3 regions of the Anaerobutyricum hallii genome follow, and region 1 is predicted to be linked to each of the others. Evidence: riboswitches for the same ligand, from Rfam matches in the RefSeq annotation. Region 1 holds a riboswitch; each other region holds the start of a gene.

Region 1 (7,948 bases):
ATTTACAGATACTTAGGAGAAATAAATAATTAAATCCTGATTTGTAGATTTGGTAATAGACGAAAAAAGAAACAAATAATACATCCCATCTGCTCTGTAGTCGCTGTATTTAAGATGCTCACCCGCATCTTAAATACGCTCCCAAGCCGCATCTGGGATGTATTATTTGTTTCTTTTTTCTGACTATTCTAAATCTACAGTTTAATAACATGGACTACACCAGAAGCTTATGACATTCCGGGAAATTAATTTCTAAAGGACTGACATTTAAATTGTTCTATGTTGCTGAATTGCATTAAGGTATCTAAAGAAAAGAAAATTTTTATAAGTTTGATTTTGTTCCGTTGCGCCAAACGCTCCATTTTTCCTCAAAAAACGAGGGGATTCTCCAAAAGTCTACAATTTCTATTCGAATGGAAAACTCCAGAAGAATACGTCAATCCTTTAGACTTTAATTCCCAGAGAATCCATAACCTTCTGAAAAATCCCCATTCTCGCCAACTGTAGATTTAGATAGCCAGAAAAAAGAAAAAATGATATATCCCAGATGCGGCTTCGGAGCGTATTTAAGATGCGGACGAGCATCTTAAATACAGCGACTACAGAGCAGATGGGATATATCATTTTTTCTTTTTTCGTCTATACGAAATCTACAAATCAGGATTGTTCTGATTTTGGTAATACCAGATTTAAAAATACTGCGGTGATTGTTGCTAATACTACCGGGGACTTTCCAAAGATTGTTGTTACCCATTCCGGGAAGGTTGCCAGTGCCGCATTAGCCTGTGTCACACCCATTCCAAGGGCAATTGATAAACCAACTACCGTTGTATTTCTAAAGTCCATCGGAGCTGTAGTAATTAACTTAATTCCTGTCATTGCAATTGATGCAAATACAGAAACGGTTGCTCCACCGAGTACGCAGTATGGGATTGTTGTCAGTACTGAAGAAAACTTCGGAATTAATCCTGCGATAAGGATAATAATTGCAGAAGTTTCAAATACTCTTTTTGCAACAACTTTTGTGGAACCTACGATACCTACATTCTGACTGTATGTAGCTGTTGGAAGACCACCAAATACCGCACAGAAAATATTGCTTAAACCATAGCCTACGATACCACCGCTTAATTCTTCATCTGTAGGCATACGGTCAAGCCCTCCTGTCGTTGTCGCAGAAAAGTCTCCGATTGCCTGAATAGAGTTGATTGCAAATAATACTCCAATTGCTACACAAGAAGAAGGTTCAAACGTAATACCAAAATGCATTGGTTTTGGTAACGCAAACCAGGATGCATTTACTACGGCAGAAAAATCAACCATTCCAAAGAATAATGAAATGATATATCCTGCAATAATTCCAATTAATATGGATGCCAGTTTCCAGATTCCTTTTCCATAATGATTGAGTACCGTTACGATACAGAGTGTAATAATGGCTACAAGCCAGTTCTGCCAGGAACCATAGCTTTCATTACTTGCTCCACCAGCCATGTAATTAATTGCTGTCGGATATAACGAAAGTCCAATAGCAAATACAACTGTACCAGTAATTAATGGTGGAAAAAACTTACGAATTTGTTTGATAAAAATACCAACGATAACCGCTACGATACCTCCGACAATCTGCGCTCCTAAAATGGTTGCAATATCAAAGGTTCCTGCAATTGCCTGCATTGTTGGCACATAGGCAAAACTGATACCCATAATAACCGGAAGCCCGGAACCAATCGAAACTTTACCTGTTCTAAGTAGTGGGACTACCTGAATAAGTGTTGTGATTGCTGACATTGTCAGGGCTGCCTGAATTAAGATAACCGAATCCTGTTCGGATAATCCACCTACACCAGCTACAATAATTGCCGGTGTAACACATCCTACAATCATGGCCACCACATGTTGCAGGGCAAGCGGAAGGGTTTCACCAACTGATGTCTTTCCATCCACTTTGAATAGTTCTTCTGACATATTGTTCGTCATTCTACTCATATTACCTCCTAATGATTTTCTATTATCTTGCTGTTTACTATATTATTTACAGATTGTTTTATACCTTTACTTATAAACATATACATATAAGTGTAGATTAGTGAAATTGCCTTCTTTATTATAAATTATAAAAATTATGCTCTGATTATGCAATTTATCTGCTGTATACCTGCATAAATAATAGAAAAATTAATATTTTACCGCATTTATCTTAACATTTTCTGTCGAAAAATGCAATTCTTAATCCTTAGGAGTATATAAAGTTTTAAAAGTAATAGCATTTACATGATTTCTTCCACAGTCTTACATCGCATGAAACCACTCATTATACATGCTCCCGCTGCCCCTGTCTTCCTGACGGACTCAATGTTCTGTGAAGAGATTCCTCCAATTGCATATACCGGAATTCTAACCGCTTTGCAGATTTCTTCTAAAAAAGAAAGTCCTCTTCCCGGTAATCCTTTTTTACAGTCAGTGAGGAAAATGTGTCCGGCAGTAATATAGGTACACCCTAAATCCTGTGCTTCCTTTGCTTCTTCTAAAGAATGACAAGAAGCTCCAATTATTTGAAAATGTGATTTTTCTTGCGGTGTCATTTTTTGAAGTAATGGTAATGGCATATGCACTGCCACTGCCCCAAGTGCACTTGCTACATTAGAAAAACTATGGAGGACACACTGTGTTCCATGCTTCTGACAAATTTGCATTACCTGTCTGGCTAATTGCTCATATTCTTTCTCAGAAAGATCTTTCTCTCTTAATACAATAGCTTTTGGATGCGCACTGGCAATCATTTCTATCTGGTCTAAAAAGTTATTGCTACAAAGTTTCCTGTTTGTGATACATATAAGATCAGACATAAAGGTAATCGTTTAAGACCGGCTGCAGACCTTCTTCTGAAATATCTTCGTACATTTTCTTAAAACTTCGTTCATCATTGATCTCAAACTGTTCATCGCCCTGCTCGCCGTCCTCCTCCTTTCCGGTATATTTACTTTCGTGGTCACCGATTCCTGTAGAAACTCCGGCGGATACTTTTGTTGCCGCAATCTTTACAATACCATTTCGAAATGTTTCACTTTCTCTGGAAGAAACCGTAATTCCGACAAATGGAAGGAAAATACGATAAGCGCATAAAACCTGACAAAGTTGTTTTTCTCCTACATCTAAAGGATTGATCTTGTCATTATTGATGATTGGACGAAGTCTTGGACAAGAAAGGGAGAGTTCTGCCTGTGGGTACTTTCTTTGTAGATAATAAACATGCAATGCACTTGCCAGAGCATCTTTTCGAAAATCGGATAAGCCAAGAAGAGCTGAAAATCCAGCACCTCGCATTCCTCCCATAAGAGCTCTTTCCTGTGCTTCAAAACGATATGGCCATACCCTCTTATGTCCCATCAAATGTAACGTCTCGTATTTATCGGAATCATAGGTTTCCTGAAAAACTGTAACATAATCTGCGCCACATTCATGCAGATAACGATATTCATCTGTATTTACCGGATAAATTTCGAGACCGACCATACGAAAATACTTGCTGGCAAGCTTACATGCTTCTCCAATATATTTGACATCACTTTTTGCCCTGCTCTCTCCTGTAAGTATCAAAATCTCTTCCATACCGGAATCAGCGATTACTTTCATCTCATGAGCAATCTGCTCCATATTAAGCTGCATGCGGTTAATATGATTATAACAGTTAAAACCACAATAAACGCAATAATTCTCGCAATAGTTTGCTATATAAAGCGGAGTAAAAAGATATACCGTATTTCCAAAATGTTTGCTTGTTTCTATCTTTGCTTTCTGTGCCATCTGCTCTAAAAATGGTGCGGCAGCCGGAGATAATAATGCTTTAAAATCTTCAATAGAACAGGTTTCATGTTCTAACGCTGCTTTTACATCTTTTGCTGTATACTTTTCGTAATCATAAGAATGCATCTGACTCATCACTTTATCCATGACATCTGATTTGATCTGTTCCATTCCTTCCATATATTCCATATGATTCTTTCTTGAGGAAGGGTCTGTTTCCAGGCGATGTTTCTTCTCTAGAGCTTCTTTCGATAAGTATTCTGAATCGATTAAAAACTGGTTTTCCATTATAATACCTCTTTTCCAGCAACGCTTTTAATGTAAAAATCCTGTCAGTGGGTCTGATGCAGCTGCTCCTCTTGTAAGTACACGTCCCAAACCGGATAAATATGCCTTTCTTCCTGCTTCGATTGCCTGACGAAAAGCTGCAGCCATCATCGGAAGATCACCGGCAGTTGCCAACGCAGTATTTGCCATAATTGCTGCTGCACCCATCTCCATTGCCTCACATGCCTGTGAAGGCTTACCGATTCCTGCATCTACGATAATCGGAAGATCAATCTCATCAATTAAAATCTGGATAAACTCTTTCGTAGCTAAACCTTTATTAGAACCAATTGGAGATGCTAATGGCATAACGCAGGCTGCTCCTGCATTCACAAGATCTCTGGCAGCATTTAAATCCGGATACATATATGGCATAACAACAAATCCTTCTTTTGCAAGAAGTTCTGTAGCTTTAATTGTTTCCTGATTATCCGGAAGCAGATACTTACTATCACGCATAATCTCTACTTTTACAAAATTTCCACAGCCAAGTTCTCTTGCTAATCGTGCGATCCGCACTGCTTCCTGTGCATTTCTTGCTCCGGAAGTATTTGGTAACAGTGTAACATCCTTTGGAATATAATCTAAAATATTTTCATGTTCTTTTGTATTCGCTCTTCGAACTGCTAACGTAATAATCTGTGCTCCGGCATCTCTTACCGCTGCTTCGATCAGTTTCATAGAATACTTCCCAGAACCGAGAATAAAACGAGATTCAAATTCATGACCGCCAATGATTAACTTATCTTCTTTCTGCATAATAAAACGCCCTTCTTTCTAAACTGGTTTGTGACTCTTCTAAACCAACCTGCATTAATAAATTGATTCTGTATAATTTCATCTCTTTTTTAATAATTCATAAAAATTATTAACATCCACCACCCATAAAACTGACGATTTCGACTTCGTCTCCATCTTTAAGAATGGTCTGACCATACTGTTCTTTTGGAATGATCGTAAGATTGTACTCCACAACAATATGATTTACATTATAATTCTCCGCTGCAAGATACTCTGCAACTGAAATCCCTGCCTTATCACAGTCCTGTCCGTTAATTTTTACCATGCCTTCACCTCCTGTAACATAAAAAAACGAGAAGTAACCGATTCGGTAACTTCCCGTAAAAATATACAAAAATATATATGCTTCCCTACGTTGGCATTATCCAAATCAGGTTAATGGGTCGAAGGTCATACCTTCCTCTCAGCCTGTAATACAAGCTCCCCTTTTGTTCAATTGTATTTATAATACGCTTATCTTAACAAAAATGCAAGACAAAAATGCTACTTCATTACAATTAGCTCATAATTTCTGCTTCCGAGATGAATCTTTTCTGCATGTTCCAGACAGGTTTTGTATTCAGACTCAGGTGTAGTATTTTCAAAATGATCATGATGATCACAGAACCCTTCCTTGTGCATATTTTCAAACAGCTGACTGTTTGGAAGCGGCTGCATCTTTAAGCAGGCATCTACACATGCCTGATCCAATGCTAATGGATCAAAAGATGCAAACATTCCGATATTTGGAAGAATCGGTGCATCATTTTCCGCATGGCAGTCACAGTTTGGGGATACATCAACAACAAGTGAAATATGGAAATTCGGTCTTCCATCAATTACTGCTTTTGTGTATTCTGCCATTCTGCAATTTAAATCTTTTGTTGCCGCCCAATTTTCAAATTCAATCGCATCAAAGTTACATGCGCCGATGCATCTTCCACATCCTACACAATTCGTTCCATCAATGTGCATCTTCTTTGTCTCTTCATCAAATACAAGACCATTATTCGCACATTCTCTCATACAGCGACGACATCCACGACATAATTCTTCATGAATCGTTGGCTGACCATTCGTATGCTGTTCCTTTTTTCCTGCACGAGAGCCACAGCCCATACCGATATTTTTAATCGCTCCACCAAATCCGGTTGTTTCATGTCCTTTAAAGTGACTTAAACTAATAAAAATGTCTGCATCCATGATTGCTCGTCCAATCTTCGCTTTTTCTATGTATTCGCCACCCTCAACAGGTACCTCAATATCATCTGTTCCTTTTAAACCGTCTGCAATTAAAATAGGGCATCCAACCGTCATTGCTGTAAAGCCATTCTCCCAGGCACACTGCAAATGCTCTAATGCGTTCTTACGGCTTCCCGGATATAACGTATTACAATCTGTTAAAAATGGCTTTCCACCTAATTCTTTTACTACATCAGCAACCGCTTTGGCATAATTAGGACGTAAAAAACTTATGTTACCAAGTTCTCCAAAATGCATTTTAATAGCTACAAATTTATTTTCCATGTCAATTTCGGAGATTCCAGCCTTTTTCAGAAGTCTTTTTAACTTCATTGGAAGTCCCTCTCCTAACTTTGCCCTAAAGTCAGTAAAATATACTTTTGATTTTTCCATGTTCATAATCCCTTTCTAAATTTAAATTTAAAATGAAATATTTTATCATTACAAATATACTTTATCTCTTTTTGGACATGATTTCAACCAAAATATTATTTTACAATTTAGAAATATTGGCTGTATATTCTTCAAAATAATTTAATGTTCATATATGATTTTTCCACCAAGCATCGTCATATCTACCTTAGCTTCTAAAATCTCTTTCTCTGAAACTTCGAACAAATTTCTGTCTATTACAATAACATCTGCCAATTTTCCTTTTTCCAGACTTCCCAATTCATTTTCTCTGCTATATGCTTTTGCTGCTCCATAAGTATATGCTTTTAAAGCTTCTGCCATACTGACTTTTTCCCATGGATTGTAACTTGCTGGACTTCCATCCTTATTTTTTCTTGTTACTGCTGCATATATATTTTCAAACGGATTAATTTCAACTACGGGATAATCTGTACCAAATGCCATTTCATGACAATCATCTAAAAGTGTTTTTACCGGCCATTCATATTGTATTCGTTTCTTTCCTATTCGATTAATCTTTCCATGTGCATCTAAAATTAAATGTATCGGCTGCATCGATGGAATTACTTTTAATTCTTTAAAACGATGAATATCCACAGGATCAATATTTTCAATATGCTCGATTGTATTTGCTAAATTATTTTTATTAACTTTTGCTGATTCTTCAAATGCATCTAATGCCATCCTTACAGAACCATCTGCGATACAGTGAATTCTTACCGGCAAACCGGCTGCATTTGCCTTAATCACAGAACGGTTTAGTTCTCTCTGTGATTTTACAGGTACTCCAATCCCTCTCGTATCTGGATTATCTGTATAAGGTTCAAGAAGTAATCCTGTATATGTTTCTGTTACCCCATCAATAAATCCTTTTACTCCGGAAATCCTCATATAATCGGAATCAAATTCTTTTTGTAATTTTAATGCCATATCATAATTTTCACAATCATAAAGTTTAGGAAAAATATGGAGTCTTATATTAAAATTTTTTTCTTTTTCAAGCTCTTTTATAATAGTATAACGTACATAATTTTCTTCATTATAATCTGCTGGCATCATCTCGCTTAAACTTGTAATACCATTCGCCGCCGTCTTCTTAATAAAATTTATATAGATATCTTTTTGTTCTTCTTTTGTAAAAGATCGGTACATTTTATCAGCTGGTTGTAGCGCCTCTAATTCTACCAGCATCCCACTGAGCTCTCCATTTTCAAGTTTTCCTATATACCCACTACTCACCTCCATATCTTTTGTAATCCTGCACTCCTCTAATGCTTTAGAATTACACCAGTAACTATGGCAATCCGCTGCCTGCAGATATACTGGAATATCTGGAAAGGCTTTATCAAGACTTTTCTTTGTTGGAAGTGGAGCATCG
Region 2 (7,948 bases), 1.0 Mb from region 1:
TCGCATTCTACTTGTTTCTATAATAACAGGACTGCCTTTTTGTAAATGTTCCATAATCTGCTTTTTGGCATAGTTATCCTCAAAGTTTCCTACATATTCACAGGAAATTCCTTCTTTTTTCAAAATTACTGAAATGCCATAAAGAGATACCGGCATCTGCCTTGCCATCACTTTTCCGTAATTTTTTTCATAAACTTCTTTTGGAAAATGTTTTTTCTCGATTTCGCAAATGGTTTGGTCCGGTGTTAATTTTGCATACTTTTCCACAAAAGCTGCCAATGCGGTTGTCAGTGAACAGCAGGCACACCCATGGCGAAGGATATATTCACTGGCCTCACCATAAATTCCTGCTTTTTGCTGAAAAACCGGATAAACTCTTTTTGTGCTGCCATCAGAAATTATTACTTTAAGTATTTTTCCATTCAGATCACTGTTCGGAAGGGATGGAGAAAGAAACTTCTTTCCTTTATTATCTGTCAAAAAGTTCAAATGTATACACTCCATAAAAATCCTTTCTTTTTCCTGTTTATTATTTCCTGTTTTTCTTTCGTTTTCTTTATGCCGTCTTCGTAAAATCTCTCCATCTGATCTTTGTTCAAATGGAGAGATTTTGGCACTTTTTTAATCTAAAGTTTTGCTATTATCTTTCTCTTATATGCTAAAAACTGATCTGTTAGATAAAAATCTTCTGCTCGTGGTTTCTTTTCCTTTATCACAATCTCATCACGTATTTCCCCTGGCTTTCCATTCAGGATGTAAATTCTGTCAGAGAGTAAAATTGCCTCATCTATATCATGCGTGATAAAAATTGTAGACAGATCAATATGCTGCATAACTTCAAGATACCATTTATGAATTGCTGTTTTTGTTATAGTATCAAGTGCGCTGAACGGTTCATCAAGAAGGGCTACTCCATTGGAAGACAGATATGTTCTAAGAAGAGCTGCCCTCTGACGCATGCCGCCGGAAAGCTGAGAAGGATACTGATATTCTGTCCCTTCTAAGCCGAAATCTTTAAAATACGTCTGCGCCTTTTCTCTCGCTTCTTTTTTCTTCATTCCATGAAGTACGAGTGGAAGCGCTGCATTATCGATTATTTTTTTATGTGGAAAAAGTAAATCTTTCTGAAGCATGTAACTGATCTGACCTGGTTTGGATGTGATATCTTCTCCATTAAGGAATACTTTTCCTTCTTCTGGCGTTGTTAATCCGGAAAGCACATGGAAAAGTGTTGTCTTTCCAGAACCACTGACCCCGAGAAGGGAGACTAATTCTCCCTGATTCAGTTCAATATTAATATCTTTGATTATAGTTCTTCCACTATATTTCTTTGTAATATGTTCTGCTTTTAAAAGACACATTTATCCATTTCCTTTCATAAACAAATCATTATCCGAAAAATTACTTAGAAGATGGAAGATACTCGTTAGAAAATCCTTTTCCTGTAAGATCTTTTGTTGTCAGCTTATTCTGCGCAAGCCATGTGTAGAAGTTATTCCATCTTGTCTCATCGATCACACCCCAGTTGTCTGCATCTGCAACATACTGTTTAGAAAGCCACTCCTGACTTTTATATACTAAATCTTCTGAACCTTTTAAAGAGCCTGTATCATCGCCTTCAATAAGAAGATCTGCTGCTTTCTTTGGATTATCTATTGCATACTGATATCCTTTTTCTGTTGCTGCAAGGAAAGCTTTGGCTTCATCCGGTGAATCTTTCAGGAAATCATTATTTGCGATCATAACCGGTGTATAGTAATCAAATACCGGATCAATGTCTTTGAAATTCCAGTAATCACAGTCAACACCTTCTACTGTCGCGTTGATTCCGCCCCATCCATAGAACACCCAGATTGCATCTGTCTGTTTTGCTTTTAATGCAGCCGGTTCATCTGTAATGTTGTTAGGGATCAGTTTTACCTTACTGAAATCCGCTCCTTCATCTTTCATAACTGTTTTTAAAGTTGCCTGCTCAATTGGGGATTCCCATGTAGAATATGTCTTTCCTTCAAGTCCTTTTGGACTGTCAATGCCGTCACCCTTTCTGGAAATAATTCCCGATGTATTATGCTGGATCAATCCTGCAACTGCTGTAATCCCAAGTGGATTATCTGAATCAATTGCTGCTGCCATTGTATCCTGTGCCTCAATAGCAAACTGTGCCTGTCCTGATGCACACATTGTTGCTGCACCATTTTCCGGTGGCTGCACAATCTCTACATCAAGTCCGGCATCTTCATAATAGCCAAGTGCTTTTGCTGCGTAAATTCCTGTATGGTTTGTATTTGGCGTCCAGTCAAGACAAAATGTTATCTTTGTAAGATTCTTTTTGTTGCTTTCTGTACTTGCACTTTCATTGTTTCCATTAGCAGAACCGCATGCTGTTACCGATAATAACATAACTGCACTCAAAGTTCCTGCAATGACTTTCTTCCAATTTAACTTTCTCATATTTTCCTCCTGTATATACTTTTCTTATACTTGTTACTATTCAGCTTCTTACTATTCAGCTTCCTTTTTTTCTACTCTTAACCATGGAAGTGAAATCGTCTTAATCAGATTCACTGCAAACATTAAAAGAAGGCTGATTATCACAATAAAAATAATAACTGCAAACATTTTATCAAAGGCGTATGCTTTTGACACTCTTGTCATATAAACACCAAGTCCTTCAAAACCGCCAAGCCATTCAGAAATAACTGCCCCTACTACTGCATAGGAAGCAGAAATCTTTAATCCTGAGAAAAACTGCGGTAATGCGGCCGGTAGCTTCACATGGAAAAAGATCTGCACTTTTGATGCACCCATTGCCCGCATCAAATCAATAGAATCTTTATCTACACTCTTATATCCGTCAAGTAATCCTACCGTAATAGGAAAAAATGTTGTAATCACGACAAGCGTAATCTTTGGTGCCATATAAAATCCCATCCATAACACGAGAAGAGGGGCAATTGCAATCGTTGGAATGGTCTGTGTAATAATCATAATGGGATACAATGCTTTATTCAGTATCCGAAAATGATCCATTAATGTTGCCATGACAAATGCCAGTACAACACCGATACATAATCCGTAAAAGGCTTCCTGTAATGTAACAACTGCATGTCTCAAAATTGTAGGCAGATCTGTAAAAAGTGCTTTTACTACCTGAACCGGAGACGGCAGCATATATGCCGGAACTGCCCCGCTCTGATATAAAAACTGCCAGAGAAGAATTAACAGACAGAGTGCTACTGCTGCCGGAAGCTTACTGGTGATGCTTTGTAACCTTTTTGTCAATAGTCAGCACATCTCCTTCCGCTTTATAAGAGATCTTAACATAGGTATTCATTGCCTTGCAGCCTGCCTTAGCAGCTACCAACTGACAATTCTTTACGATTTCCATGAGCGTATCATAATCTCCTTCGATTGATGTCTCACATGGTCCTACATAATAATTTAATCCAGTTGATTTAATATAGTCAATTACCTCGTCTACAATACGAATTACTTCCTCTTCGTCCTGCACAGATGGCAAAACCTGAATTGCTACACTTGCGTTCATTTCTCATTCCTCCATATATCTTTAAATATCATGTGCTGCCTTACCTGAAAAAAGAAAAGCGCCGGCAATAAATGCTGACGCTGCTTTTGTATGATCCTCAGGTATTCTTAAAACTTTCTCTTATAAAATTCTAAAAATCTCTTATAAAATAATCATATAAAATAAAAAATTTTATAAAAAATTTATATTAAAAGTTCTCCAAAAAACATCCTGATACATTCTGTTATTAAAAGCTCTTTTACAACTTCTTCCACGCTGGCATTATCCAAACAGGTACAAGGGTCTAAGGTTTACCTTACTCTCAGCTTCTTAAAATCACAAGCTCCCCTGGTCTTATATTGAACTTTTTACAGTATAAAACAATTTTAAGAAAAAAACAAGGGCAAAACTCTTGCGTTAATTAACAAAATAATGGTATAATTTTGCTTTAGTAAATTAAAGGGGGACTGTACTAATGCTAAAAACAATAGAAGCCGTTAACACAGTTGTTAACAACTTTATCTGGGGAATCCCTGCCATGATCTGTATCATTGGTGTCGGCCTTTTCCTCAGTTTCCGAACAAAATTCATTCAGATTCGAAAGTTTCCTTATTCTATCAAAAATACACTGGGACGAATTTTTGATAAGTCTGAAGCCGCAGATGGATCGATCACCCCGTTCCAGGCTGTTTGTACCGCACTTGCCGGAACAGTAGGAACCGGTAATATTGCCGGAGTAGCCGGTGCGATTACGATAGGAGGACCCGGCGCTGTTTTCTGGATGTGGATGTCAGCCCTTCTTGGAATGTGTACCAAATATTCTGAAGTAACACTTGCCGTTCATTTTCGTGAAAAGAATTCTCAGGGTGACTGGGTAGGAGGACCGATGTATTATATTAAAAATGGTCTTTCCAAACACTGGCACTGGCTAGCTTTTCTCTTTTCTCTCTTTGGTGTCCTCACTGTATTTGGAACAGGAAATGCAACACAGGTCAACACGATCGTCACTGCGATTGATTCCCTGATGCTCAACTTTAACCTTGCTTCATCAGAAAGCCTTTCTACAATCAATCTTGTAATCGGCATCATTATCGCCATCGGCGTTGGACTGATTCTTATCGGCGGTATCCGCCGAATCGGAAAGGTAACAGAAACTTTAGTTCCATTTATGGCATTGCTTTACCTCATCCTTGGACTTGGCGTTGTTCTTTTAAACATTCAGCATGTACCGGCAGTATTTCGGTCTATTTTTGAAGGAGCTTTCCATCCGGCAGCATTTAGCGGCGGAATGGTCGGATCATTATTTACCAGTATGAAAAAAGGTGTATCTCGTGGTATCTTCTCCAATGAAGCAGGTCTTGGTACCGGATCTATCGCTCATGCAACAGCCGATATCACTCATCCTGTAAAACAGGGTTTGTTTGGTATTTTTGAAGTATTTACTGATACGATTGTTATCTGTACACTGACCGCATTGATCATCTTATGTAGCGGAATCAACATTCCTTACGGCTCAGCCGCTGGCGCAGAACTGACTATTCAGGGATTTACCTCAACTTACGGTGGATGGGTATCCATATTCACAGCCATTGCACTTTGTTGCTTTGCATTCTCCACCACGATCGGCTGGGGACTTTACGGCTCTCGCTGTATCGAATTTCTTTTTGGAACAAAAACGATCCGCCCATTTATGATCGTCTACTCTCTCGTTGCAATCATCGGCGCAACGGTAGACCTTGGATTATTATGGAGTATCGCAGAAACATTTAACGGACTTATGTCCATTCCAAACTTAATTGCTGTATTCCTGTTATCGGGAACTGTAGTGAAATTAACAAAAGAATACTTTAACAAAGATTCTGATTTGTAGATTTACTATAGACGAAAAAAGAGAAAATGTTATATCCCATCTGCTCTGTAGTCGCTGTGTTTAAAATGCGCATCCGCATTCTAAACACGCTCCCAAGCCGCATCTGGGATATAACATTTTCTCTTTTTTCTGACTATCTAAATCCACAGTTGGTAAGAATGAGGATTTTCCTGAAGGTCTTGACTTCCCGGGGAATTGAATTCTAAAAGGCTGACATTTGAATTGTTGTATATACAGAGAATTTTTTGATTTTCTTCAGTACCTCCTTTTTTGCATGAAAAAAGCAGCTAACCTATTTTTTATAGACTAACTGCTCGTATTTAGTTCCATATTCAGTTTGATTCTACAAATCCGACAGGTCAATAGCTGGGGAAACATCGCCTCTCTTAAAGTTACTTACTGCATGATCCATATCTGCCAGAGTTCTGGCTGAAATGCTCTCTGGCACTACCAGTTCCCGAGGTTCCAGAATAATGCAACCATTTCCATATTCTTTTACATTATAATACTGATAAGCAGCTCCTCTGAGCGTAATTCTTTTTTTGTTATCCAGATGGGCAACATAATCTTTCATTGCTTCCATTATCAACACCTCCAGAAAAAATGCGTCAATCCTTTAGACTTTAATTTCCCGAGAATCCATAATCTTCTGGAAAATCCCCATTCTCACCAACTGTGGATTTAGAATAATCAGAAAAAAGAAAAAATACCATATTCCAGATGCGGCTTGGGAGCGTGTTTAAGATGCGGACGAGCATCTTAAATACAGCGACTACAGAGCAGATGGGATATGGTATTTTTTCTTTTTTCGTCTATATTAAATCTACAAATCAATCTACAAATCAGATTTATTCTTCTAATTCTTTTTTGCGGTTTCTTGCATAATGACGTATCATCTCAAAATCCTGTCTGTTCTTCCAGGTAATTGTTTTTAAAATTGCTCCGGAAAACAGGGATAGAATTGCTGTAAGAATGACAAAACAACATACGATCAGGGTAGGGAAACGTTTTACTAAACCTGTTGCAAAATATTCTTTAAAAACTGGTACTGAAAATCCACCACCCAATACTGCTAATACTGCTGAAATCAACCCAAAATATTTCATTGGCTGATAGGTACGGAATAATCGTGCAATTGTTCGAAGTACTTTTATTCCATCTGAATAAGTATTTAACTTGCTCTCGCTTCCTTCTGGTCTGTCTTTGTAATCAACAATTACATTCTCTACAAACATATTCTTATCTGCGGCATGAATACTCATTTCCGTTTCAATTTCAAATCCTCTTGAGATTACAGGGAATGTCTTTACAAATTCATAACTGAAGGCACGATATCCGGTCATGATATCTTTAATATCTGTGTGGAACAGATGATTAATGGAGCTTCTTACTAATGAATTACCAAAGTTATGAAATGGTCGTTTATTCTCCTGAAAATAAGTTGAGGATAATCTATCACCAACTACCATATCTACATTTCGGTTTAAGACCTTGTCTACCATCTCTGGTGCATTCACTGCTGGATATGTATCATCTCCATCTGTCATAATATAACATTCCGCATCAATATCCCGGAACATACGACGAATTACATTTCCTTTGCCCTGTTGATACTCATAACGTACCACAGCTCCATTCTGACGTGCAATCTCATCTGTACCATCTGTAGAATTATTATCATACACGTAAATTGTTGCATCCGGTAATACTGCTTTAAAATCCTTAATTACTTTTTCAATTGTTTTGCTCTCATTATAACAAGGTATAAGAACTGCTATTTTATCCATATTATCCTATTGTCCTCTTTTTCTTCTTCCTCATGTTTCGCGGGTCCCAAAGTCAAACGCCTTTTCGTGCATGCACGATAAGGCGTTTGACCTTTTGACCTCTAATATCATGATATACTTACTATATGATGTCACGAATTACTCCGCTGCTAACGCTGCTCCCGTAATTCTGATTATACTTTATTAATGTATCATCGTCAATTCTGGTCAATAATTCTTAAGAGTATTTTTCAGCAAATTATTCAAGAATACCCCGGCAAACTCAGAAATTGATAAATTAGAATTTAAATACCGCTACTCCATATGCTGGCAATTTATATTGGATAGAGTACTTTCTTCCATCGCATTCTTTTTTCACTGGCTTATATTCTTTCGGTCGTCTCTTTCCTTTTCCGCCGAACTTCTTATCATCACTGTTCAGTACAAGAGTATGTTTTCTGCGGCACGTTGTTCCTACCCGGTAATCCGGACGTTCTACCGGTGTAAAGTTAATAACAAAAAGCATGTTATTCTTTCCACTTGCAGAATGTCTTACAAAGGAGAAAATACTTCTGTCACCATCATCCGCATTGATCCATTCGAAGCCTTCCGGCCAGCAATCATATTCATAAAGACATTTATTACTTTTATATAGGTGAAGTAATTCTTTTACAAATAACTGAAGCTGATGATTCGGCTCTTTCTCTAGAAGGAACCAATCAAGTTCCCTCTCTTCACTCCATTCCCGATGCTGTCCGAAGTCTTGTCCCATGAAAAGAAGTTTCT
Region 3 (7,948 bases), 430 kb from region 1:
TCATTTTAAAGAAACAGACTTCCAAAATTTTAAACGGAAAAGTATATCAGACAAGAGTAACTTCCTTTACAAAAGGAACAAGCTATGAACTGACCTTATATCAGGATTATATTGATCAAAACGATAAAGTTTTATTAATTGATGATTTCCTTGCAAATGGAGAAGCAGCTATGGGAGCCAGCCGCCTCATAAAAGAATCCGGTGCAGATTTAACCGGGATTGGAATATTGATTGAAAAGTCTTTCCAGAAGGGAAGAAAAAGATTGGAAGATGCTGGATATTATGTTTACTCTCAAGCAAGAGTCGGTCGTCTTGACAAAGATCTTATTGAATTTTTGCCAGAAGATGCACCAGTCTTAGAAGGAGTAGATGAACAAGAGTTATTAGATAAGTAGTAATTTGCCGCAGGCAAGACGGACATTTCTCTCTTTGGAGGTGTTAGCTTGCCTGCGGCAAATTATTACTTAATAATATATTTGTTTTTCAGGGAAAGAATATGACAGGAAATTCCCTCATCTCTTATTTTATTTCTCAATGTAATCATTTCCGCGAGAGCTTTTTCGTCGAGAACATCCGCCTGATTAAAAACAATACAAAATTTTTCGGAAGAAATATTTTTCCGAAGCCCATTTTCAGAAAGACATAGCCAGTATAAAAAGTCTGTAGTGATGTTGTGTGTGGTTTGTGGCAGTTTCGTGAAATTATTTTGTGAAGAAAAATTTTTTTGAGTAAAAATGAGTTTTGGAAGGAGTTCGTAACGAAAAAGCATCTCTTTTATTGGTTTTCCAAGACAGGATAGTCCAATTACGCCGATAATGGTATCTGTCTTTGGGAAAAAAACAGGTTCTCCATCTTTAGGAAGTTTGATCGGAAATCTTTTAGAACCATCGCCTTCGCATAAAATACGCAGAGAAATATTAGAATATTTTCGTGAAAATAGGGAAAGTTTTTTCATAAAGTTTATAGACGGACTTTTCCATTTGACTTTATTATATATCTTTTTTTCAGGAATTCCTAAAGCGGCAAGAGGTAAAATATCTTCCTCTAAATTCATAAAAAAGGAGGTTATCTGTTCTAAATTCTCTTCTTCAATGCAAGCTTTACTGGGAAGGAAGTCTGGCTTCATAATATGCGTTGTTGTAGTAAGAAGTGTTGGGATTCTCTGTTTTGCAAATTCTATGCCCAGAGTATTCATAAGAGAGGTCTTGCCACCCCCACCGACAAAGGTTAAGATATGGCTGTCAGTAAGACCGAGAAGAGAAGAAAGGTTATGGTTAAAAAAATTTTTTTTCAAATATAAAGCTCCCTTGCGAAAAAATTAATAAAATAAAAAATGATTTTTCAAATATTCATAATCAAATATTTGACCTGGATTTCGTTCGATAGTATATTTAATATTGCTTAAACATGATTCCGTTCTGTGACGGATAGTTAGAAACAGATTTGTGTATCCTGATATAGTATATAATATATCACACACAGAATGGAAAGAGAATATTTTTCACAAAGAGAAAATACGAGGAAAGAGAAATGCATACATTTGAAGAATGGAAGAAAAAATTAATCATAGTCCGCGGTGGCGGAGATATTGCCACAGGTACGATCTATAAATTACATCAGAGCAGGTTTTCTGTATTGGTATTGGAAATTGCGAATCCAAGCTGTATTCGCCGGACAATCAGTTTTTGCGAAGCAGTTTTTGATAAAGAAGTAGAAGTGGAAGGTGTAATTGCAAAACGGGCAGATTCATTAGAAGAGGCGTTTGCAATTTATGAACAGGGACAGATTCCGGTGATGATTGATGAAAATGGAAGTACAATAGAGACTCTGCATCCTCCAGTAGTCGTAGATGCTATTCTGGCCAAAAGAAACCTTGGAACAAAGATAACGGATGCTCCGGCAGTTATAGGAATTGGTCCGGGGTTTTGCGCAGGGAAAGATGTAGATGCAGTAATTGAAACGCAAAGAGGCCACAATCTTGGAAGAGTCATCTATGAAGGAGAAGCAGCTCCGAATACCGGAATTCCTGGAATGATCGCAGGTTATGCGAAAGAAAGAGTCATTCATGCCCCGGCGGCAGGGAATCTGCATATCTTAAAACAGATAGGTGAAATAGTACAGGCAGGGGATACGATTGCAGATATAGAAGGTACCCCGGTAAAAACAGTGATAGGAGGAGTTCTTCGTGGTATGATCCGGGAAGGATATCCGGTAAAAAAAGGATTAAAAATTGCTGATGTCGATCCTCGTGTAAAAGAACAGGAGAACTGTTATCATATATCTGATAAAGCAAGATGTGTTGCTGGAGGAGTATTGGAAGCAATCTTACATTTATCAAAATAGGCGGATGAACTCAAAAACACGAATTTCTATTTCATTTCAAAAACAGAAAACCGGAACTTGGTATTTTACTTTTATTTTACGGGACTGCTTTCTCAGATTTTACTTTCCTGTGTTATCATAGCCCAGTTATCAGATATAAGGGATAAATATATCAGATATGAGGAGATTCAGAGAGAAAATATGATTTTTATGGAGGAAATTGATAAATGAGTCAGCAGGTATATATGAACAGGGAGTTATCCTGGTTAAAGTTTAATGAGAGAGTATTAGAAGAGGCAGAAAATAAAAAGGTGCCATTATGTGAACGGCTGACGTTTGCTTCTATTTATCAGAGTAATTTGGATGAGTTTTTCCGAGTGAGAGTAGGATCTTTGATTGATCAGATGCTTCTTGGTGGAAAGATGCGTGATAATAAAACGAAAATGACGGCAAAAGAGCAGATTCAGGCAGTGCTTCATCAGGTAACAAAGTTAAATCGCAGAAAGGATGCGGTTTATGAAACCATTATGGGACAGCTTGAGGAGCAGGGAGTCCGAATGGTTGACTTCCGAAAGATTTCAAAGAAAGAAAGCGAATATCTTGAAAGGTATTTTTTAAGAGAAATTGCGCCAGTGATTTCTCCAACGATTGTAGGAAAAAGACAGCCATTTCCTTTTTTGAAAAATAACGAAATTTATGCGGTTGTAGTATTACAGACAAAGAGTGGAAAGGAAAAGCTTGGTATTATTCCATGCAGTAATACAGGATTTAAGAGATTAGTTGAATTACCAACAGCAGGAACTTATATGTTGGTAGAAGAATTGATCTTACATTATATTCCAAAAGTGTTTGAGCGATATAATATTAAAGCAAAGTCATTGATTCGTGTAACAAGAAATGCAGATATTGATGCAGATGCATTATATGATGAAGATCTGGATTACAGGGATTTCATGACGGAATTAATCAAGAGAAGAAAGAAGCTTGCGCCGGTTCGTTTAGAACTCACAAGAGAGATGGATGGCGAGATTGTAGATATTTTATGTGATTATTTAGAGCTGGATTCCGATCATGTATTTCAGGTACAGTCTCCGTTAGACCTGTCGTTTGTTTTTGAAATTCAGGATACACTAAGAAAAGTTCCGGAATTGTTTTACGAAAAAAGAATACCACAAAGATCAGCACAGTTTAAAGAAGATGAATCGATTTTTCCACAGCTTAAAGAAAAAGATAAATTACTTTCTTATCCTTATGAAAGTATGAAACCATTTCTTAATTTCTTAAGAGAAGCTGCAAATGATAAAGATGTTATTTCTATAAAGATGACATTATATCGTGTTGCAAAGCATAGTAAAATTGTAGAGTATCTGATCGATGCAGCGGAAAATGGAAAAGAAGTACTTGTTCTTGTAGAACTGAAGGCGAGATTTGATGAGGAAAACAATATTGAATGGTCCAGAAGATTAGAGGATGCCGGTTGTCGTGTGATCTATGGATTAGACGGTTACAAAGTACATTCAAAGTTATGTCTTGTGACAAGAAAGTCCGAGGGTCAGGTAGAATATTATACACAGATCGGAACAGGAAATTATAATGAAAAAACAGCAAGATTATATACAGATTTATCTCTTATGACAGCCAATGTAGAGATTGGAGTTGAAGCAGCAAAAGTATTCCAGGCACTTTCCATGGAAGAGACAGTGGATAATGTAGAGCATCTGCTTGTTGCGCCAAGATGTCTTCAGAACAGAATTTTATCAATGATCGATGAGGAAATATCCTATGCTAAAGAAGGAAAGGAAGCATATATCGGTTTGAAAATGAATTCACTTACCGATAAGAAGATTATTGATAAGCTGATTGAAGCTTCACAGGCAGGAGTAAAGATTGATATGGTAATTCGTGGAATCTGCTGTCTGATTCCGGGGGTAAAAGGAAAAACAGAGAATATTCAGGTAAGAAGTATTGTTGGCAGATTTCTGGAACATTCTCGTATCTATATTTTTGGAACGCAGGAAAGAGAAAAAATTTATATTGCATCAGCAGATTTTATGACGAGAAATACATTAAGAAGAGTGGAAGTTGCAGCACCGATTTATGATAAAGATTTAAAGATGCAGTTAGAAGAAATGTTTATCACAATGCTTAGCGATAACCAAAAAGCAAGACAAGAAGATAGCCATGGAAATTATGAGATTGTGGCAGTGCAGGAAACACCGTTAAATTCACAGGAATTTTTCTATGATCAGGCATATATGAATGCACAGAAAATGTAAGTCTTACGATCGTAATTTTGTGTGTTGCTTATTTTAAAAAGAAAAAGATGTTGTAAAAAAAGAAATAAAAAAAGAAACATTTCCCTTCAAAGACATATTAAGAAATAGGACAGATTTTTATTTTAAAATAAAAAATAATAAAATAAAAATCTGCAAGAGATGCTTAATAAAGATGTCTTTGGAGGGATTTTATGCTTATAGAGATAATAAAAGGTCTCAGTGTTCCTTTTATAGGAACAACATTAGGTGCATTTTGTGTATTTTTTTTGAAAAATGAACTTGGCAAGGGGATGCAGAAAGCACTTACTGGATTTGCAGCGGGAGTAATGATAGCAGCATCAATATGGAGTTTGTTGCTTCCGGCAATTGAACAGGGGGCTTCACTTGGAGTGTGGCGTTTTATTCCGGCAGCAATTGGATTTTGGATTGGAATTTTATTTTTAATGGCAATTGATTATTTTGCTCCACCGGAATGCATAGAAGGAGAACAAAAAGATAATCTGCTGTTGGCGGTGACCCTCCACAATATTCCGGAGGGAATGGCTGTTGGAGTGATCTATGCGGGATTATTGAATCATGCAGATCATATTACAGCAATGGGAGCGTTTTCTCTTGCATTAGGAATTGCGATTCAGAATTTCCCGGAAGGGGCGATTATTTCAATGCCGCTTTGTACAAAAGGAATGTCAAAAAGAAAAGCATTCATATATGGAGTCCTTTCCGGGGCAGTAGAACCGGTGGCATCGTTGTTTACTGTATGGGCAGCCAGTCTGGTTGTTCCGGTTCTTCCGTATTTTTTAAGCTTTGCAGCGGGAGCGATGATCTATGTCGTTGTGGAGGAGCTTGTTCCGAAAATGTCAGTTGGAGAAACAACAAATATCGGCATTTTTATGTTTGCGATCGGGTTTAGTCTTATGATGATTTTAGATGTTGCGTTAGGATAACTGATGTATAGATTGCAGATTGTTTTGGAATTTATGCTTGCTTTTTTTGAATAAATAGCGTACTATATTGGTAAATTCATACACGGGGAGCTTGCAGGAGCAGGCTGAGAGTAAGCTAAGGTGCTTAGACCCATAACCTGATTTGGATAATGCCAACGTAGGGATAGCGTAGATAGATTCGCATATATACCGTAATTGGTGTATATGCGTTTTTCTTTTCAGAGTTTAAAATCATTGAAAGTCAGTTAAAAATTCTGATATTTCTCTGATACATATTTTCAGTATCAGAAGTTATTATTATTTTATCGTTTCTTTATCCATATTCTAAGAGGATATCCTTAATTTACTTCCCTTTTATGAATATATAATAATTCATGTAAGTGTATTTGTTTTTTTGAATAATTAGAAGTCTGAAGTCAGTATATTGGAGGAGAGAGCAAAGTATGAGCTGTGTTAACAGAGAACAGTTAAAAAAAGATTTACTTTTGTATGCGGTAACAGATCGTTCCTGGCTTGGGGAAGAAACACTGTATGAGCAGGTGGAAAAAGCATTAAAAGGAGGAGCGACATTTGTCCAGCTTAGAGAAAAAGAATTAGATGAAGAACATTTTCTGGAAGAAGCAATTGCCCTAAAAGAATTGTGTCACAAATACCATGTTCCATTTGTCATTAACGATAATGTAAAGATTGCGAAGGAGATGGATGCAGACGGGGTGCATGTCGGACAAAGCGATATGGAAGCGGATGATGTAAGAAAGATTCTTGGAGAAGATAAGATTCTTGGTGTGTCTGCACAGACAGTAGAACAGGCAGTTCTTGCAGAGAAGATGGGGGCAGATTATCTTGGAGTCGGAGCTGTTTTTTCTACATCGACGAAGAAGGATGCATCCGCTATCAGCAAAGAAAGAGTAAAAGCAATTTGTGAAGCAGTTCATATCCCGGTTATTGCGATTGGTGGAATTACAGCCGATAATATTCTGACGCTGAAAGGAAGCGGTATTTGTGGAATTGCAGTTGTCAGTGCTATTTTTGCAGCAAAGGATATTGAAGATGCTACAGGAGTTTTACTGGAAAAAACGACAGCAATGGTAAACGACAAGGAAGGTCTTTGCGTGTGATAAAGGGAGCAATTTTTGATATTGACGGAACCTTACTTGATTCGATGCCTGTCTGGGAGAACGCCGGGGCGAGATATCTTGCCACACTTGGCATAAAAGCCAGGTCAGATTTAAAGGAAAGACTTGATGCATTATCTCTTCCGGAAGGTGCCTTATATATGCAAACAGAATATAAACTTTCCGTAACGATAGAGGAAATATTAGAAGGTGTCAATCAGGTAGTAAAAGATTTTTATTTTAAAGAGGCAGTGTTAAAACCAGGTGTCTGTGATCTGATACAAAAGTTAAAGAAAAATCAGGTCAGGTTAATTATTGCGACAGCAACGGATGCAGAGATGGCAAAGTCGGCTCTTATACGTAATAGTATATGGAAAGATTTTGACGGAATGATTACCTGTGAAGAGGCAGGAGCAGGAAAGACAAGTCCTAAAGTATTCGAACTGGCAAGAGAACATTTACAGACGAAAAAAGAAGAAACCTGGGTGTTTGAAGATTCTTTATATGCAGTAAAGACTGCTTCCAAAGCAGGGTTTCCTGTATGTAGTATTTATGATGCATATAGCAGGGATAATACAGAAGAAATCCGAACATTTTCTGATATTTATGTAAAAGATTTTTACGAAATAGAAAGCTGTCAGGTTTTTCAACGCAAAAAAAGTAGCTACACAGACTGTCAGAAAGAAGATAAGGAAGTGCAAAATGAAAACAGTTCTTACAATTGCAGGAAGTGATGCAAGTGGCGGGGCAGGAATTCAGGCAGATATAAAAACATTAACGGTGCATAAAGTTTATGCAACAAGCTGTATTACCGCACTTACAGCGCAAAATACAAAAGGGATTACCGGTATTATGCCAGTGCCGCCAGACTTTTTTGAAAAACAGATGGATAGTGTTTTTTCAGATATAAAACCGGATGCCGTAAAGATTGGAATGATTGCATCCAAAGAACAGGTTGAGATTATTGCAAAGTATTTGCAAAAATATTCAATAAAGCAGGTAGTAGCAGATCCGGTTATGATTTCAACGAGCGGAACGGTTCTTGTAGAAGAGAAAGTAAGAGAAGTATTATATGAAAAACTATTTCCGAACATTTCTTTACTGACTCCAAATCTTCCGGAAACTGAGTTTTTATCAGGAAGAAAGATCACAGACAGGAAGACGAGAGAAAAAGCGGCAGAAATCATTGCAAAACGATGGAACTGTGCAGTTCTTAGCAAGGGAGGGCACAGTGAGCAAAATGCCGATGATTTCTTGTATGAGAAAGCCTTCAAGTGCCCAAAGAAAGTCT

The links. Region 1 has a riboswitch for thiamine pyrophosphate ahead of thiS (sulfur carrier protein ThiS). Riboswitches for the same ligand answer to the same signal wherever they lie in the genome.
Region 2: another riboswitch for thiamine pyrophosphate. It lies ahead of EHLA_RS01920 (thiamine-binding protein); the one in region 1 lies ahead of thiS (sulfur carrier protein ThiS).
Region 3: another riboswitch for thiamine pyrophosphate. It lies ahead of thiE (thiamine phosphate synthase); the one in region 1 lies ahead of thiS (sulfur carrier protein ThiS).

The regions. Positions count from the first base shown of each region.
Region 1 is NZ_LT907978.1:1,472,026-1,479,973, reverse strand. Features, by position in the region: gene EHLA_RS06770 (helix-turn-helix transcriptional regulator) at 1-33, shown strand, start outside; gene EHLA_RS06765 (uracil-xanthine permease family protein) at 658-1,968, opposite strand; gene EHLA_RS06760 (thiamine phosphate synthase) at 2,271-2,849, opposite strand; gene thiH (2-iminoacetate synthase ThiH) at 2,842-4,095, opposite strand; gene EHLA_RS06750 (thiazole synthase) at 4,123-4,893, opposite strand; gene thiS (sulfur carrier protein ThiS) at 5,003-5,200, opposite strand; TPP riboswitch at 5,266-5,372, opposite strand; gene EHLA_RS06740 (DUF362 domain-containing protein) at 5,419-6,549, opposite strand; gene EHLA_RS06735 (amidohydrolase) at 6,691-7,948, opposite strand, start outside.
Region 2 is NZ_LT907978.1:447,999-455,946, reverse strand. Features, by position in the region: gene EHLA_RS01940 (C39 family peptidase) at 1-504, opposite strand, end outside; gene EHLA_RS01935 (ABC transporter ATP-binding protein) at 627-1,361, opposite strand; gene EHLA_RS01930 (ABC transporter substrate-binding protein) at 1,402-2,451, opposite strand; gene EHLA_RS01925 (ABC transporter permease) at 2,503-3,282, opposite strand; gene EHLA_RS01920 (thiamine-binding protein) at 3,251-3,547, opposite strand; TPP riboswitch at 3,776-3,886, opposite strand; gene EHLA_RS01915 (alanine/glycine:cation symporter family protein) at 4,002-5,396, shown strand; gene EHLA_RS01910 (hypothetical protein) at 5,740-5,979, opposite strand; gene EHLA_RS01905 (glycosyltransferase family 2 protein) at 6,245-7,183, opposite strand; gene glgB (1,4-alpha-glucan branching protein GlgB) at 7,461-7,948, opposite strand, start outside.
Region 3 is NZ_LT907978.1:1,041,680-1,049,627, forward strand. Features, by position in the region: gene EHLA_RS04770 (xanthine phosphoribosyltransferase) at 1-395, shown strand, start outside; gene yqeC (selenium cofactor biosynthesis protein YqeC) at 461-1,294, opposite strand; gene yqeB (selenium-dependent molybdenum cofactor biosynthesis protein YqeB) at 1,531-2,343, shown strand; gene ppk1 (polyphosphate kinase 1) at 2,550-4,598, shown strand; gene EHLA_RS04790 (ZIP family metal transporter) at 4,790-5,542, shown strand; TPP riboswitch at 5,616-5,724, shown strand; gene thiE (thiamine phosphate synthase) at 5,986-6,660, shown strand; gene EHLA_RS04800 (HAD family hydrolase) at 6,657-7,391, shown strand; gene thiD (bifunctional hydroxymethylpyrimidine kinase/phosphomethylpyrimidine kinase) at 7,360-7,948, shown strand, end outside.